2 regions of the Collinsella sp. CLA-ER-H8 genome follow, and region 2 is predicted to be linked to the other one. Evidence: riboswitches for the same ligand, from Rfam matches in the RefSeq annotation. Region 2 holds a riboswitch; the other holds the start of a gene.

Region 1 (9,252 bases), on a different contig from region 2:
CTACAACACAATCAACTACGTCGACAGCTTTGAGGGCCTTGATATCGAGTCCAACAAGATCTCAATCTTCTTCCCGGCCTATGATGCCGAGCCCGCATTCCGCGAGACCTATAGCCCCGAGTTCTCGGACAAGCTCTACGTCACCAACGCCGGGCGCGAGTGGATCGACTTTATGAACCTGGGCGTCGACAAGGGCGCCGGCGTCGCGCACCTGTGCGAGCACCTGGGCATCGATATTGCCGATGCCGCCGCCGTGGGCGATACCTACAACGACATCCCCATGCTCGAGCGCGTCGGTCACAGCTTTATCGTGGACAATGCCGAGGAGCATATGAACGCGCACGCCAAGTGGCGCATTCCGAGCAACAACGACGGGGGCGTACTGACGCTCATCGACGCCATTCTGGCGGCTCGTTAAACTCGCCGCCATGCCCGGGGCCGGCCGTTTGATTTTTGTTCGGTCAGGTCCTGGGCTCGCTCGAAGAGCACATTAAGTGCTCTTCGGCTCGTGCGGAATCTACAAAAATCAAACGGCCGGCCCCGGGCATGGCTACGTTGACTTGCTTGCCGCATGGATGGCGTCTTGGCGCCTAGATACTTTGGCTGATTTTTATTGAACGAAGGACGCTCCTTGTTGATGAGGGGCGTCCTTCTGGTTTTGGTTACTTTGGAATTGTGGTCGTGCCCTTACTTGGCGTCTGCCCAGGTCACTCCAGTCGAAGCTTCGGCGATTAGGGGGACGCGGAGGTCTACTACGTGTTCCATGACGTCGCGGACCATGGTGGTTAGGCGCTCGACTTCGTCGATGGGGCACTCAAAGTCCAGTTCGTCGTGTACCTGCAAGATCATGTGGGCGGCAAAGCCCTCCTCTTCCAGACGGCGGCTTACGCGGGCCATCGCGATCTTGATGATGTCGGCGGCGGTGCCCTGCATGGGATGGTTCATGGCCGTGCGCTCACCAAAGCCACGGAGTTGCGGGTTTTTGGCCTTGAGCTCCGGAATATGGCGTCTGCGGCCATACATGGTCTCGGCGTAGCCCGTCTGCTTGGCGCGCGCCACCACGTTGTCGAGGAACGTACGCACGCCCGGGTAGGCCTCGTAGTAGCGATCGATCATGTCGCGCGCCTCGGCCATCGAGATATGCAGCGACTGCGACAGACCGTAGGCCTGCTGGCCGTACACGATGCCAAAGTTCACGGCCTTGGCGCGGCTGCGCAGGTCGGGCGTTACCTCGGACACCGGCACACCAAACACGCGCGCCGCCGTCTCGGCATGGAAGTCCTCGCCCTCGTTAAAGGCGCGCACCAAGTGCTCGTCACCCGAGAGATGCGCCAGCAGACGCAGCTCGATCTGCGAGTAGTCCACCGCCAAAAAGACGCTTCCCTCGCCTGCCGAAAACGCCGTCTTGACGGTACGACCCAGCTCCGAGCGCGTCGGGATGTTCTGCAGGTTCGGGTCGCTCGAGGACAGACGCCCCGTTGCCGTGATGGTCTGGTTGTACGTGGTGTGCACGCGACCGTCACCACGGCGCAGCGGGCCCAGTGTGTCCAGATAGGTGGACTTGATTTTGGACTTTTCGCGCCAATCCAAGATCAGACGCACGATTTCGTGGTCGCGGGCAAGGTCGCTCAACACCTTGGCGTTGGTCGAATAGTAACCGCGCTTGGTCTTTTTGAGACCCTTGGTCGGAAGGCCCATCACATCAAAGAGCACATGCGACAGCTGCATGGGGCTGCCGATGTTAAAGGTCTCGTCACCGGCAAGGTCGCGAATACTGCGCTCAACCTCGGTAATCTGGGTCGCCAGACCCTCGGACAGACTGCGCAGCCGATCGGGGTCCACGAGCATGCCCGTGCGCTCCATCTTGGCAAGTACCGGAACGAGCGGCATCTCGATGCCATCGAACACGTTGGCGGCATTCTCACGGGCCATGCACTCGCGCAACGGCGCCACGAGCGCCAGCGTCAGAGCCGCAGTACAGGCGGCAGGCGCGGGAGCGTCCTCGCCGGCACCCTCTGCACCGCACGCCGCAGGCAGCGCCATCTGCAGATAGGTATCGGCCAGATATGCCTCATCAAACTCGGAGCGGTCGGAATCCAACAGGTAGGCGGCAACCACGGTGTCGAAGATGCGCGTGGAATCAACTGCCAGCGGATCCATGAGCTCGGGCTCAGAAGAATCGATGGGCGAAAGCTCGTGCAACAGCGCCTTCATATCCGGGCTCGCCACGCGACCCTCCATAAACAGACGCGCGAGCACGCCGGCAATCACGCCGTGGACGAAGTTGAAGCCCTCAACCTCAGCCACCGCACAGCTGTCGCCCTCCTCGAGCGCGAACAGGCCCTTGGACGTCGCCAACCACAGCGTGCGCGTCAGTCCAAAGAGCGCGCCATCTTCCTTGTCGTCGTCCACCACGGCGGCGACCCACTCGCCCGCCTCGATCGCACGCGAAACCTCGGACGCCACGTCAGCAAGCGCCTCGGCATCGCCGGCGGCAGCGCGCATAACGTGGGGAATCTCAAACGTGCTGGCAGTGGCCGCAGCCCCGCCCTCGCCACCGATCAGCGCCAAGAAACGGTTCTGCATGGCGGTGATACCAAGCGTGCCCAGCGCCGCGGAAACCTCATCGGCAGAATACGCCGGGAAGGACGTCGCCTCAAAATCGAGCTCAACGGGCGCATCGGTGCGGATGGTCGCGACCTTGCGGCTCAGCAGGGCATCGTCGATGTGCGCGCGCAGGTTTTCGCCCATCTTGCCCTTGACCTCGTCGGCATGTGCGATGACCTCGTCCAGGCTACCGTACTGCGCAATGAGCGCGCTCGCCTTTTTGGGGCCGATGCCCGGCACGCCGGGGATGTTATCGGACGTGTCGCCCTTCAGACCATAAAAGTCGGGCACGAGCGCCGGCGTGATGCCGTGATACAGATCGTCCACGCTCTCGGGCGTCATAATCGCCACGTCGGACAGGCCCTTGCGGGTCGAGACCACGTTGACGTGCTCGGTCACGAGTTGATACATGTCGCGGTCGCCGGTCACCAGTAGCATGTCGCAGCCGGCCTCTTCACCCAGGCGCGCCATGGTTCCCAGGATATCGTCGCCTTCCCAGCCCTCGGACTGCAGAATCGGCACGTTGAGCGCGGTGAGCAGCTCCTTAATCATAGGGAACTGCGCATGCAGATCGGGGTCCATGGGCGGGCGTTGCGCCTTATACTGCGGCAGCATCTCCATGCGCACGCGCGGTTTGCCCTTGTCAAACGCCACAACAACGCCGTCGGGGTTAAAGGCGTCGATCATCTTAAGAAACATGTTCAGAAAGCCAAAAATCGCGTTGGTGGGGCGACCGTCCGGCGCGTTCATGGTCGGCGGCACGGCGTGGAAGGCGCGATGCATGAGCGAGTTGCCGTCGATAACGGCAAAGGTGCGGCGCTTGTCAGACATATTGAATACCTCGCTTTGGGCTGGGCACGGTTTGCTCACTCCAGTTTACACGCTCCCCGCCCCGCGGCCACCTCACATCAAGCTCCCCCGCCACCGTGAGCCCGCGCGTGATACGATGGCTCACGGTACATCAACCAGCACGATCGATCCGAAAGGAGCCTGCGTCATGGAGCGTCCCTGCGCATGGAAAAAGTACACGCCACAGCAAATCGAGGAGCTCGAGGAGCTTTGCCGCGGCTATAAGCAGTTTTTGAGTGAGAACAAGACCGAGCGCCTGTGCGTCAAGGCCGGCATCAAGATGGCCGAGGAGGCGGGATACGTCGACCTGGAGACCGTAATCGCCGAAGGCCGCGAGCTCAAGGCAGGCGACAAGGTGTACGCCGCCAATCACGGCAAGGACCTTATGCTCGTCAACCTGGGCACCGCCCCGCTCGAGCAGGGCTTTAACATCCTGGGCGCGCACGTGGACTCGCCGCGCCTGGACCTTAAGCAGAACCCCGCCTTCGAGGCCGGCGACATGGCTTATCTCGACACGCACTACTACGGCGGCGTCAAGAGCTACCACTGGGTGGCCTCCCCGCTCGCACTCGTAGGCGTCATCTGCAAAAAGGACGGCACCACCGTCGACATTAACATCGGCGACAAGGCCGACGACCCGGTCTTTACCATCTCCGACCTGCTGATCCATCTCTCGAGCGAGCAGATGTCCAAGCCTGCCAAGGACGCCGTCGACGCCGAGATCCTCGACGTGATCGTGGGCGGCCGCCCCGTCAAGTTCGATGAGGACGACAAGGACGCTCCCAAGGAGCCCGTCAAGCAGATGTTCTTGGACATCCTCAAAGAGCAGTACGGCGTCGAGGAGGAGGACTTCCTCTCCGCCGAGATCGAGGTCGTGCCCGCCGGCCCCGCCCGCGACATGGGCCTCGACCGCTCCATGATCTTGGGCTATGGCCACGACGACCGCGTCTGCGCCTACCCCTCTATGCTCGCCCAGATCAACGTCACCAACGTGGAGCGCACGAGCATCACGCTCATCGTCGACAAAGAGGAGATCGGTTCCGTGGGTGCCACCGGCATGACGAGCCGCTTCTTCGAGAACACCGTCGCCGAGATCATGACGCTCGCCGGCGAGGGTAGCCCGCTGGCCCTGCGCCGCGCGCTCGCCCGCAGCCGCATGCTCTCCTCTGACGTGTCCGCCGGCTTCGACCCGGGCTATGCCGCCAAGTTCGAGACCAAGAACGCCGCCTTTATGGGTCGCGGCCTGTGCTTTAACAAGTACACGGGCAGCCGCGGCAAGGGCGGCTCCAACGACGCCGATGCCGAGTATGTGGCCCTCGTCCGCGACATCATGGACAAGGCAGGCGTGGATTTCCAGACCTGTGAGCTCGGCCGCGTCAACGCAGGTGGCGGCGGCACCATCGCCTACATCATGGCCAAGTACGGCATGAATGTCATCGACTCCGGCGTTGCCGTTCTGTCCATGCACGCCCTATGGGAGGTCGCCAACAAGGCCGATATCTACGAGGCCTACCGCGGCTACAAGGCCTTCCTCGAGCGCGCCTAACCAGCCCTTCATAACTTGCGGTGAAATACGGACTAAACTGGCCTATAAACGGCCAAAACAGACCGTATTCCACCGCAACTTCCTTTTTGACAGAGGAGAGTCCATGCTGCAGGTCATCATTTCGCCCGCCAAGCAGATGCGCTCGGCCCAAGATGCTTTTGAAGTCCTGGGCATTCCGCCCTTTGCGCGCGAGACGGCTCGACTGCATCGCGCGTTGCTAGATATTGAGCGAAATGAAGGCAGCGGCGGCCTGCAGGCGCTATGGAACGTGAGTGACAAACTGCTGGGGCCTTGCCTCAACACCCTGCATGAGTTCGAGCCCATCTTGGAAAACGGCGACCTCGACAATCCCGATATCGCCCGCAATACCTCCCCCGCCGTCATGTCCTATCACGGCATTCAATACCAGAGCATGGCACCCGAGGTGATGGATGCCGCGCAGCTCGCATGGCTGCAAGACCATCTGTGGATCCTCTCGGGCCTTTACGGATGCGTACGCCCCTTTCATGCCGTCGAACCGTATCGGCTGGAGATGGGTGCGAAGCTCGCCGTTGACGATGCCCGAGACCTCTACGCGTTTTGGAGCGACAAGCTCGCGCGGGTTATCGCCCCGGCAGGTTCAAACACCACGATCGTCAACCTCGCCAGCGTAGAGTATGCCAAAGCCGTTCTGCCCCACCTCGCGGGCGACGCCACAGCCGTCACGTGCCTCTTTGGCGAGGGTATCCGCAACGGGAAGCCCATCCAACGGTCGACCGCCAGCAAAAAGGCGCGCGGCTCCATGGTGCGGTGGATGGCAGAAAACAAGCTCGAGGATGCAAGCGAACTTACCGCATTCAACATCGGCTATCGCCACGTCCCCGAGCTCTCATACCTAGGCACCCTCGTGTTCATCAACGAACAGATGCTCTAGAGCCGGCACCCAACACTGACCCGCTCAGCCTTCTCTATATAACTTGCGGTGGAATAATTCCTATTTGAGCCTTTTTCGCACAATCAGGAACTATTCCACCGCAACTTTTATGAATTGGCTGCTAGGCTCGACACCTATTCAGCTAGACCGTCGGCCTTTGCAATCCCGTTTGTCGAACCGTCCTGATAGACAATCTTGACGTGCTCGACCTCGGACACCGCAACACCCGACGGGGGCTCCAGGCGCCATTCCGTCAGCGCGATATCCATCGTCGTGGGCACATCCCCTTGATCTTTGAGCTTCACCGTCAACGTTTTGAACGTCGCATCATACGTCACGCGTTCGATTTCCTCACCAGGAATAGACCCACCACTCAGCTGCAACTGCACAAACTCATCGCACGGGTACCAATAATCGCCCGGAACGGCGAGCGTATTGGCATTACCGCCAGTACTCCTCACCGTCATAATCGGCAGGCCCTCGTCGGCCTCAAACTCCCAGGCAGCGCCGCCGCGACCGCCAAACGTCCAAATACAAAAGGCAATCACCAGCACGGCAAGCACCGCAAAGCCAATCGCGACAAGGCCATGGTGCGCACGGCTTTCCTCGGCCGATACATCCCATTGCGTCTCTCGATATAGATGCTTGTCTTCCATGTTCGCCTCCCCACAGGCACGCTCGTTGGCCCAATCGTACCCATTCAGGCTATACTTGAGCCCACCACATAAACGGGGAGCTTGCAGGACAAGACGGCAGGCTGAGACTGGGCGCGCCCGCCCTGACCCGCAAACCTGATATGGGTAATGCCAACGAAGGGAGCCGTGCCAATGAGCACACAGACCGAGCCCAAGCTCGTCACGCAAATCGACTTCGCCCGCGCCGGGCAGATCACACCGCAGATGAAGGAAGTCGCCGAGCGCGAGCATCGCGACCCCGAGTACATCCGCGAGCGCGTGGCCGACGGCCGCATCGCCATTCCCGCCAACATCGTGCACATCAAAAAGGGCATGCGCGCCTTTGGCGTCGGTGAGGGCCTGTCCACCAAGGTCAACGTCAACTTGGGCATCTCGGGCGATAAGGCCGATGCCGCCGAAGAGTGGAAGAAGGTCAAGATCGCCGAGGACTTTGGCGCCGACGCCATCATGGACCTCTCCAACTCGGGCAAGACGCGCCAGTTCCGCCAGCAGCTCATCGACGAGACACCGCTCATGGTAGGCACCGTCCCCATGTACGACGCCATCGGCTACATGGAAAAGCCGCTGGTCAAGCTCACCAAGAACGACCTGTTCGAAGTCGTGCGCGCGCATGCCGAGGACGGCGTGGACTTTATGACCATCCACTGCGGCATAAACAAGTCGGTCACCAAGACCTTTAAGGAGACCGGCCGCCTGATGAACATCGTGAGCCGTGGCGGCTCACTGTTGTTTGGCTGGATGGAGGTCACCGGTAACGAGAACCCGTTCTATGAGTTCTACGACGAGTTGCTCGAGATTTGCCACGAGTACGACGTGACGATTTCGCTCGGCGACTCCTGCCGCCCGGGCTGCCTCTACGACTCCAACGACGCCACCGAGACTGCCGAGATGATTGAGCTCGGCAAGTTATGCAAGCGCGCTTGGGCCGCCGGCGTCCAAGTCATGGTCGAGGGCCCGGGTCACATGGCGCTCGACGAGATCGCTGCCAATATGAAACTGCAGAAGCGCCTGTGCCACAACGCCCCGTTCTATGTGCTCGGGCCGCTGGTGACCGATATCGGCGTTGGCTACGACCACATCACCGCTGCCATCGGCGGCGCCATCTCCGCCAGCTCCGGTGCCGACTTCCTGTGCTACGTGACACCGGCAGAGCACCTATGCCTGCCCAACGCCCAGGATGTGCTCGACGGCCTCATGGCCACCAAGATCGCCGCACACGCCGCCGACATCGCCAAAAAGGTGCCCCACGCCCGCGACATGGACGACAAGATGGGCCAGGCACGCCGCAAGCTTGACTGGGACGCCATGTGGGAGTGCGCGCTCGACCCGGTTACGGGCAAGAAGCGCTACGAGGAGTCCCCCGCCGCCACCGAGGGCACTTGCACCATGTGTGGCAAGATGTGCGCCGTCCGCACCGTCAACAAGATCTTCGAGGGCACCACGATCGACCTCGGCATGGAGGACTAACTCGTCACCGGAGCCACAAACGGCCACAAGGTGTTCGTCAATTGTTGACATGTGAACATTTGCCTGCATTTGCGTAAAAATTGCATCTCGCGCCCGGGTTCGGCATATCGCCGGCCCGGGCATCTTTATAATGCGGGGTAAAAGACCCATTTGAATCCGACCGGACAAGGGAGCGAACATGGATCACAGTAAGGTACCAGCCGTTCTATCCATCGCAGGATCCGATTCCAGCGGTGGCGCCGGCATTCAGGCAGACATCAAGACCATCACGGCGCACCGTCTGTATGCCGAAACAGCCATCACGGCCATCACCGCACAAAACACGCTCGGTGTCACCGCCGTGCAGAATGTCTCCCCGGATATTGTCGCGGCGCAGATCGATGCCGTCTTTGACGATATCCGACCCAGCGCCGTCAAGATCGGCATGGTTTCCTCTGCTGAGATTATCGAGGTTATCGCCGACCGCCTGAGTGCCTGGGACGCACAAAATATCGTCGTCGATCCCGTCATGGTCGCCACTTCGGGCGCTCGCCTCATTGCCGAGGATGCCGCCGAGGCGCTCACACGTCGCCTGTTCCCGTTGGCGACCGTCATCACGCCCAACATTCCCGAGGCCATGGCGCTGCTCGACTACGAGGTCGATTCCGAGCGCACGCAGCAAAACGCTGCCATGCTCCTCACCCGCCGCTTTGGCTGCGCGTCCCTCGTTAAGGGCGGGCATTTTGTCAACGAGGCCAACGATGTGCTAGCAGAGCCCGCGCCGCTCGATGACGAGGGCAACCACCTGGGCGATCCGCTCACCACGTGGTTCCGCCATAAGCGCATCGAGACCGGTAACACGCATGGCACCGGCTGCACGCTCTCGTCCGCCATCGCCTGTGCGCTGGCGCAGGGCATGGATCTTGCCGACGCCATCAATGCCGGCAAGGCCTACCTAACGGGCGCTCTCGCCGCCGGCTTTGACATGGGCAAAGGCTCCGGCCCCGTCAACCACATGTGGCAGTACTAAGATTCGCAGTCCAAAACCACCGCAAAGGGGACAGACACCTTTGCGGTGGTTCCCACAGACATCTCGATCCGTAACAGTTAGAGTCCATTTTTCGGCCCACCTGTTACAGATTGAGACATTCAAATTCTGCCGAGAAGATAATCTCGATCTGTAACAGTAGATCGGC
Region 2 (9,252 bases):
ATGAAAAATGCGACTGGGGCGGTATATGTTGACGGGTATACTTGTCCCGGTTTTAAACGCAGGAACGGAGATGGTCGCATGACACAGCCAAATATGACGCGCACGGTGGGGCTTGCGCTCGAGGGAGGCGGCTACCGCGGTATGTATACGGCGGGCGTGCTCGACGTTTGGATGGAGCACGGTTTGACCTGCGACCATATGGTGGGTGTCTCGGCGGGCGCGGCGTTTGGCTACAACTTTAAATCGCGGCAGATCGGACGCGCCATTCGCTATAACAAGGCCTATTGTGCCGACAAGCGCTATGCGGGTGTAGCAAGCTGGCTGCGGACCGGCGACATGTTCAATGCCGATTTTGCCTATCACGAGGTGCCCATCGAGCGCGATCCCATTGACTTGGAGGCGTATCGCGCCTGTCCCATGCGGTTTACGTGCGTGTGCACCGATATCGAGACGGGCAAGGCCGTCTACCACGACCTGCCCTATGGCGACGAGCGGGATATCGAGTGGATCCGGGCATCGTCGGCGATTCCCGTGGCGACGCGTCCCGTTGCTATTGACGGGCATAAGTATCTGGATGGTGGCGTGGCTGATTCTATTCCCAGTGCATGGCTGTTTGCGCAGGGGTATGACCGCAATATCGTGGTACTCACGCAGCCGGCGGGCTTTGTGAAGCAGCCCAACAGCGTGATGCCCATGCTGCGGCGCGTGTTCCGTCACTATCCGGAGTTTGTCGCAGCGCTTGAGCATCGGCATGAGGTTTACAATGCCACGCTCGATGACCTGGCACGTCGTGAGGCCGCCGGCGATATCTTTGTGGTGCGTCCGAGCGAATCGGTGAAGGTGCCGTCGCTGTGCCGCGAGCCCGATGAACTCGAGCGCATCTACCAGATCGGTCGTCGCGATGCGGAGGCGACTTTGCCGGCGTTGGAAGCGTATCTGGCGGGGTAAGGGCCGCATATGGAAAGCGCATCCCAGAATGGACGTCCAAACTGGGATGCGCTTTCCGTTATTGAAGATATGAGGCTGCGGAGCAGCTGCTCGGCCTAGACTTATGCCTGCTGCCAGGTGTCGACAAGCTCCTTGGCGGCGGCGTGGGGGTCATCGGCGCTGCAGACAGCGCTCACCACAAAGAAGCCGTCGACGCCGGTGGCCTTGAGCTGCGGCAGGTCGGCCGTCTTGACGCCGCCGCCCACCACGATGGGCACGGGGCTTGCCGCGTGGAGTGCGGCCAGGTCCTCAAAGCTCTTGGTGATGATGGAGCCATCGGCTGCGCGTCCGCAGTCGCGCTTGGTCTCGGTCTCGTGGAGCGGGCCGATGCCCAGGTAGTCGACCAGGCTCATGTCGGCGGTCTTGACGTACTCGAGCATCTCTTCGCAACGGGCCGAAAGGCCCACGATGGCATCGGGGCCCAGAAGCTTGCGGCAGACCTCGACGGGAATATCGCTCTGGCCCACGTGCACGCCGTCGACGGCAATACCCTGCTCGCGTGCGGCGAGTACGCAGTCAAGGCGGTCGTCGATCAGCAAGGCGACCTGACCGGTCTTGCCGGCCTGTGCGATTGCCCGCGCGGCGTCGCCGGTCAGCGCAATGATCTCGCGGGCGCTTGCCACCTTGGAGCGCACCTGGATGCAGGTAAAGCCTGCGTCGAGCGCTTGGGCCACCACATCGCCCACGGGGCGTCCCAGCGTGTTTTCGGGGCCGAGTACTAGATAGGCCGAGATATCAAGGTTGTCGCGGATGCTCATCGTGCTTCCTCCTGCTTCTTGATCTGTGCTTCCATGCGCTCGAGCTTGCCGGTCATGGTGTCGGTAAATCCGGGACGAATATCGGCTTTGAGCACGACTTCGGTGCGGATGCCCTTGCTCGCCAACACAAAGGTCGCGTCGCGCACGACCTGCATGACCTCGTCCCAGTCGCCTTCGATCTCGGTAAACATCGAGGTGGTGCGGTTGGGAAGGCCGCTCTCGCGTATGACGCGCACGACCTCGGCGACCTCGGCGGAGAGCTCATCGCCGGTGCCGCACGGGGCGATGGCCACGGCGACGAGCGTGTTCATGCCGGCATTGGTTGTGGGATCGGACATGGCCTATGCCTCCTCGAGCTCGAGTTGGTTATCGGCAATGTCCTGGGCGGTTGCGCGGTAGAGCTCGTCGATAAAGGCGACCTTAAAGCTTGCCGGGGCATCGGCGACAGCGGCGGCGCGCGTGCCGGCAACGTTGTAGACGGCGGTGCCGCAGACGGCTGCCGTAAACGGGTCGGCGGCACAGGCGTACACGGCCAGCACGCCGCCCTGCGAGCAGCCGCAGCCGGTGATCTTGGACATGAGCGGGCTGCCGCCGTGGGACTTGGCCACGGTCGTGCCGTCGGTGATCAGGTCGACTTCGCCCGAGACCACTACGGCGCCGCCGGTGTAGCGGGCGAGCGCCACGGCGGCATCGCGGGCGGCGTCGACCGTGTCGGTGGTATCGACACCGCGTACGCGGCTCAGATCGGCCGCCTCGCCCTCAAGACCCCACAGGCCGGCGAGCGCGATGATCTCGGAGGCGTTGCCGCGCACGATGGCGGGCTTGTACTGCTTGAGCTCGTTTACCAACTGGGTGCGCAGGCTACCGATGCCCAGGCCTACCGGATCGAGCACCCAGGGCTTGCCGGCGTCGTGTGCCGCCTTGGCCGCGCGGGGAATCGTTTGCTCGTAGATGGGGAAGAGCGTGCCCATGTTGAGATAGATGGCGCCGCCGCCGGCAACGAGCGCCTCGCCCTCGTCGGGCAGATAGACCATGGCGGCCGAACCGCCCACGGCGAGCTGCGCATTGGCGACAAAGTCGATCGTCACCGTGTTGGTGATGGAGCCGGCCATCGGATTGGTGGCGCGAATCTCCTCCACGGCCTTGACCATATGTTGCTTAAGCTGTTCCGAATCAATCACTGCACATGCCTCCTTGGCATAGAAAAGGGGCGCTGTGCATAGACAGCGCCCCTGTAAAGGCGGCATGCTCCCTACGCCAGCATTAACTGACAGGTTCAAAGGATTGGGCCCTATGCCCTCTCAGCCTTGTGGCTTGCACCGCCGGCACTCCCGCATCGAATCTGTTGTTCCCTATACTAACGCACCTGCCAAAAAGGGACAGGTTTATTTTGGCAGGTCGTTACAATAGGTAGGACCGATACGAATGGGGGCCTTATGATTAAACTTGTGCTGACCGATATGGACGATACGCTGATTCCAGCCGGGCATGACGGAGCCAGCGACTACGCCATCGAGGGCATTCATGCCATGCAGGCGGCGGGCCTGCACTTTGGCCCGGTTTCGGGTCGTCAGCCGTCCGCGATGGGCTGGATGTTCAAAAATCGTTCCGAGTGTTTTTCGACTGGCGCGTTCTGTAACGGCCAGGTGATGTTTGTTGACGGCGAGGTTGTTGCCTCCCGTGCGAGCGACAACGGTGCCCTCATGCGTCTTGCCGACTATCTGGAGCAAGAGACCGACGATACCTATCTGAAGGTCTATAGTCTGGGCGATGACTTTTGGGGCAACGATGCCTATTGTGTGACGAGCGACCCCGAGCGCGTTCGTCGCGCCATGGAGTCGGGCGGCAACGCGTGGCTCAAAGGCGAAGAGGCCCCGTGCCGTCCCGTCGTCGATGACGCGCCGGTGTTCAAGGCGAATATTTGGAGTGCCCGTTCGCGTGAGGAGCTCGCGGAGCTACGCGAGCGCGTTGCCGCTGAGGTGCCAGAACTCTCGCTCGTGTTTCCCAACAACCGAGTGCGCCTGTTCGACATCCTTCCGGCTGGTTGGGACAAGGGTTGCGCTGCGCTGGAGTTGGCGCGCGCTTTGGGCCTGACGCCCGACGAGGTGGCCGTATTCGGCGATTCCGATAACGATCTGCCCATGATCGATGCCGTTCCCAACTCCGTTGCAGTCGCCAATGCCAACGAGGCCGTCACGGCTGCCGCGCGCTGGCATATTGGCGCTGCGGCAGATGATGCGGTCGCCGGGGCCCTGCATCAGATTGCCGCCTGCGCCGCGACGGGGGAGATGCCGCCGTTTATGCGCCAGGAGGGTGCGGCCGACGCGAATCTCGCGAACAGCTAAGGAGACAGCCATGAAGCTCCAGCAGCTCAGATATGTCGTCAAAGTTGCCGAATGCGGCAGCATCACCGAGGCCTCGCGCCGACTCTTTGTGTCGCAGCCTTCGATTACCGCGTCGATCCGCGATCTCGAAAACGAGATGGGTGTGCACATCTTTGAGCGCACCAACAAGGGCGTCATTGTGTCCGAGGAGGGCGAGACCTTCTTGGGCTACGCTCGACAGGTGCTCGACCAGGCCGATCTGCTCGAAGGCAAGTATAAGGGCGCGTCCGAGCAGGTGCCGCACTTTAGTGTGAGCTGCCAGCATTATTCCTTTGCCGTTAATGCGTTTGTCGATGTGATCCGTGAGTTCGATGCAGCGCGCTACGACTTTACCCTGCGCGAGGAGCAGACTCACGAGATTATCGAGGACGTCGCGCATATGAAAAGCGAGCTGGGCATCCTGTACTTATCCGAGCATAACCGCGAGGTCATCGAGCGCATGCTGGTGGCCAACGAGCTCGTGTTCGAAGGACTCTTCTGCGCCACGCCGCATGTCTTCGTCTGTGCAGACCATCCGCTGGCTGGCCGTTCCAGCGTGACGCTCGAGGACTTGGAAGACTACCCGTTCCTGTCCTATGAGCAGGGCAGCTACAACTCGTTCTACTATTCCGAGGAACTGACCTCGACGTTTGAGCGCCGCAAGAATATCCGCGTACGCGACCGTGCGACGCTGTTCAACCTGGCTATGGGCCTTAACGGCTATACGGTGTGTTCGGGCGTGATCAGCCATGAACTTAACGGCCCCGGTATTATCTCGATTCCGCTCGATGTGGACGAGTACATGGAGATCGGCATCATTACGCGCAAGAACACGACGCTCACGCGCTACGGCCAAGCCTATATCGACGCGATTCGTCAGCATATCTAGGCTGCTGTGCTCCGCACGGTTCAAGTCTCTTTATGGCAGTCCAGACTGATATAGGAAGCATCTATATCAAACTGTTATAAACGTATATTTTACGATGGCCATATAAGCGCTCATACTCTGTCTCGGTAAAGCAACCAATGCAAAGGGAGATATCTATGAGCACTTCGATTCAACCGAACGCGCCGTTTCGCGCCGATATCGTCGGCAGCTTTCTTCGTCCGCAGGCCGTGAAGGACGCCCGTGCCGCCTACGTCGCGGGTACGCTCGATGACGACGGCCTTAAGGCCGTCGAGGATGAGGCCATTCGCGACTTGGTGGCTAAGCAAAAGGCCGCCGGCCTACAGGTCATCACCGATGGCGAGTTCCGCCGCAGCTACTGGCACCTCGATTTTATGTGGGGCCTCAATGGCATTGAGCGCCGTACCTCGCGTACGGGTTATATGTTCCATGATGAGGAGACGACGGCCGATACCGCCGTGGTGACCGGCCCCATCAGCGGCGAGAACCACCCCTTTGTCGAGCACTTTAAGTTTGTCAAAGCGCTCGAGGGCGAGGGCCACGTTGCACGCCAGACCATCCCGGCGCCGATCCAGACGTTCTCCGAAGTCACGCTCGACCGCTGCGACGGCCAGCAGGAGAGCCTGCGCGCTGTCTATAAGACCGATGAGGAACTTGCCGACGCCATCGCAGCCGCTTATCGCACGGTGATCGCCGACCTGTACGCAGCAGGCTGCCGCAACATCCAGTTTGATGACTGCACCTGGGGCATCTACTGCGACACCGATTTTGTCGCCAAAACCGGCATGAGCCCGGTCGACCTGCAAAAGGTAAGCGAGCTGGGCGTGGCGCTCAACAATGCCGCCATCGCGGACAAGCCCGACGATCTGGTCATCAACACGCATGTGTGCCGCGGCAACTACCACTCCACCTATGCCTTCGAGGGCGGCTATGACCCCATCGCGCCGTACCTGTTCGCAAACGAGGATGTCGATGCATTTTACCTGGAGTTCGATACGCCGCGCGCCGGCGGTTTTGAGCCGCTCAAGTACGTTGCCCCGGGCAAGAAGGTCGTGCTGGGCTTGGTAACCACCAAGGCGGCAGAGCTCGAGAACGAGGATGTTATCGTCGAGCGCATCCGTGAGGCCGCAAAGTACGTGCCGCTCGAGAACCTGTATCTGTCGCCTCAGTGCGGCTTTGCCAGCTGCGAGATTGGCAACAAGCTGACCGAGGACGAGCAATGGGCAAAGATCGCGCTGGTCAAGCGCGTTGCCGAGCGCGTTTGGAAATAGCGGTAACGTTCGCAGGTGACGGCGCGTGCGAGGCATGGCGTATCGCGTACAATGGTTCGGATTGTATCGTTCGGGCAGGTTATCCGATATGCCCGATCGCCCTTCCATTCGAAAGGACATCCATGTCCCAGTCTTCGACGCCCGCCGTCACCGATGCCATCTACGATGCATCGTCGCTTGGCCGCCCGCGCATGTTCCTGCTCGGCCTGCAGCACCTGTTTGCCATGTTTGGCGCCACGGTACTGGTGCCCGTGCTCACCGGCCTCTCGGTATCGGCAACGCTTTTGTTTGCCGGCTTGGGAACGCTGCTGTTCCACTTCCTGTCGCACGGTAAGGTGCCGGCATTTTTGGGCTCATCGTTTGCCTTTATTGCCGGTTATGCCGCAATCGCGCCCAACGGCGAGACCGAGCTTTTGCCCTACGCCTGCCTGGGCGTAGCTTGTGCCGGCCTGCTCTATCCGGTGCTGGCGGCGCTCTTCCGCGCGTTTGGCGCCAAGCGTGTCATGCGTTTCTTTCCGCCGGTGGTGACTGGCCCCATCGTCATTTCCATCGGCTTGATCCTGGCAAGTTCCGCTATTGCTAACTGCCAGACCAACTGGCTTGTGGCTGTCATTGGCGTTGCCGTTATCGTCATCTGCAACATCTGGGGCCGTGGCATGGTCAAGATCGTGCCGATTTTGCTGGGCGTTGTGGTGAGCTATGCCGTTGCGGCTGCGCTCGGCGAGGTTGATTTCTCGGGCGTTGCCGCCGCTCCGTGGGTCGGTCTGCCCATCGTGTGGGACAACACCGTGTTTGCACTCTTTGGGCCGCAGTTCGATAGCGGTCTTGCCACGACGGCCATCATCACCATCATGCCGCTGGCCTTCGCGACCATGATCGAGCATATCGGCGATATCTCTGCTATCGGTTCGACTTGCGAGTGCAACTTCATTGCCGATCCCGGTCTGCATCGCACGCTGCTCGGCGACGGCCTTGCCACGATTCTGGCTTCGCTCTTTGGCGCTCCGGCCAACACTACGTATGGTGAGAACACCGGCGTGCTCGCCCTGACGCGCGTGTTTGACCCGCGCGTAATTCGAATTGCCGCGTGTTGCGCCATCGTGCTTTCGTTCTGCCCCAAGTTCGCGGCTGTCATTGCGGCCATGCCGGCGTGTGTGATCGGCGGTGTGTCGCTCGTGCTCTACGGCATGATCGGCGCTGTGGGCGTCCGCAACCTCATCGAGAACCAGGTCGATTTCCAGAACAACCGCAACGTGCTGGTTGCCGCGCTGGTGCTCGTGCTTTCGCTCGGCATCGCGTACAGCACCGCCGGCGCCATCGTGTTGGAGCTGGGCGGCGTGACCATTTCGCTGTCCGGCATTGCCGTGGGCTCACTGGTGGGCATTGTGCTCAACGCCATCCTGCCGGGTAACGACTTTGAGTTTGATGTCTCCGAGCTTGAGGAGGCTGCTGAGTAGCAGCTGCGTTCAGCTAAAACAAGATATGGTGCCCATGCGTATATGCGTGTGGGCACCATTTTTAATGTGTCAGTATCCAGTGGATGCCGCGGGCCATGCGTAAGTCGGTTTGGGCAAAGTGATTGCCGGGGTTGAGCTCCAGCGTTGTTGGAATGCCGCGCTCGACGAGCAACGCTTCCATCGCGCGTGTGTCGTCGAGTACATGCCGCATCATGCGGTTGGGCGTCTTGGTTTCCTTTTTGCCGAGTGACAGGTAGACGGCTTGCGGGCTGCCGGCAAAAGGGGCCGTGCTGGCACGGTCGACAAAGTCGGGAAACCATAGCGACCCCGATGCGCTCGCGGCGCGGTCAAAGGCGTCGGTTTGCCAGAGGGACCAGAGTGCGAAGAGGCCCGCGAGCGAGTAACCGGCAATGCCGCGCCAGGTGGGCGGCTGAGGAAGCGACGACTCGACCTGGGGGATTATCTGATTCAGCAGCTCATCAAGAAAATCGGCAGCCTGGCCGCCGAAAGGCTCGGCATCGCGTACGGTCCCGTCGCATGCCCAGGGGCTCAGCTCGCGATTCCAATCGAGCCCGCCAATGGTGACGAGGGCGAATGGCGGACAGTCGAGCTCTCGGCAACACTTATAAACCTCGCTGCCGTCGCCCACGACCACAGGAAGGTAGATGACAGGCGCGCTTTCCGTATGATTCGAATAAACGGTTATCTGCTTTTGATGCGCTTCCATGACGGGCTTCTCTCAGTGTTGTGATATCGGCAGCCCCAATTGTCGCACGCCAGCGTATGCCGGTTGGGCTAGACCAAAGACAATCTCGTGCATCCCCTGCGGACTCATATGGAAAACGCCACCGCCGGAGGGGAGCTCGGCGGTGGCGTTGTTAAACGGTGCTGGGGCTCGGGGCCTTCGCGGGAGCTGCCATGTGCGCAGAGGCGTCTAAGAACGCTTACGGCTCGCCATGGTGCCTGCGGCGATAGCGGCTGTTCCCGCAAGGACGGTTGCCACGATGGCCGCACCCGAGGTGTCGCCGGTTGCCGCGAGCACGCCGGTAGTCTTGGCTTTCGTGGTTGAAGCCGCAACGGCCTTGGTCGGCTTTGAGCCCTCAGGCTTGGGGTTCTGCTTGGACTCCGCGGCCTTGCTTTCTGCGGGCTTGGTCTCGTCAGGCTTGGGGTCTTCCGGCTTGGCTACCTCGGGAGGTGCGATGGTCGTACTTTTGGCGACTGCTTTGATATAGAGGGAGTCGACCGTGGCGTCGCCCGTGCCGATGGCTTGGCCTGCCTCGTAGATGCCGTCACGGAGCTTGCGATAGTCAATGACCTTGCCGCCTTCGGGCGTCTGGATGGCGGCGTTCTCAATCTTGATGGTGCCGATTGTCTTGCCGTCAGCGCTCATGGCACGGGCAAAGATTGCCGCTGTATCTCCTTCGGCCGTTACCTTGCTGCGGATGATCGAGATGACTGCGGGTGTGACGCCCTCGCTGGTCTGGGCGATGATGCCGATGTTCTCGCCTT

Evidence for each region. Region 2 has a riboswitch for thiamine pyrophosphate ahead of thiM (hydroxyethylthiazole kinase). Riboswitches for the same ligand answer to the same signal wherever they lie in the genome.
Region 1: it holds a riboswitch for thiamine pyrophosphate, as region 2 does, so the genes downstream of both, thiC (phosphomethylpyrimidine synthase ThiC) here and thiM (hydroxyethylthiazole kinase) in region 2, are expected to answer to the same signal.

What each region holds. Positions count from the first base shown of each region.
Region 1 is NZ_JBBNLU010000001.1:99,656-108,907, forward strand. Features, by position in the region: gene AAAX72_RS00445 (HAD family hydrolase) at 1-418, shown strand, start outside; gene polA (DNA polymerase I) at 688-3,438, opposite strand; gene AAAX72_RS00455 (aminopeptidase) at 3,605-5,002, shown strand; gene AAAX72_RS00460 (YaaA family protein) at 5,106-5,915, shown strand; gene AAAX72_RS00465 (hypothetical protein) at 6,050-6,571, opposite strand; TPP riboswitch at 6,635-6,750, shown strand; gene thiC (phosphomethylpyrimidine synthase ThiC) at 6,743-8,077, shown strand; gene thiD (bifunctional hydroxymethylpyrimidine kinase/phosphomethylpyrimidine kinase) at 8,256-9,086, shown strand.
Region 2 is NZ_JBBNLU010000018.1:20,288-29,539, reverse strand. Features, by position in the region: gene AAAX72_RS09155 (patatin family protein) at 79-948, shown strand; gene AAAX72_RS09150 (thiamine phosphate synthase) at 1,050-1,745, opposite strand; gene AAAX72_RS09145 (thiamine-binding protein) at 1,742-2,083, opposite strand; gene thiM (hydroxyethylthiazole kinase) at 2,087-2,926, opposite strand; TPP riboswitch at 2,978-3,088, opposite strand; gene AAAX72_RS09135 (HAD family hydrolase) at 3,182-4,090, shown strand; gene AAAX72_RS09130 (LysR family transcriptional regulator) at 4,101-4,997, shown strand; gene AAAX72_RS09125 (5-methyltetrahydropteroyltriglutamate--homocysteine S-methyltransferase) at 5,153-6,286, shown strand; gene AAAX72_RS09120 (uracil-xanthine permease family protein) at 6,409-7,743, shown strand; gene AAAX72_RS09115 (alpha/beta hydrolase-fold protein) at 7,805-8,470, opposite strand; gene AAAX72_RS09110 (hypothetical protein) at 8,678-9,252, opposite strand, start outside.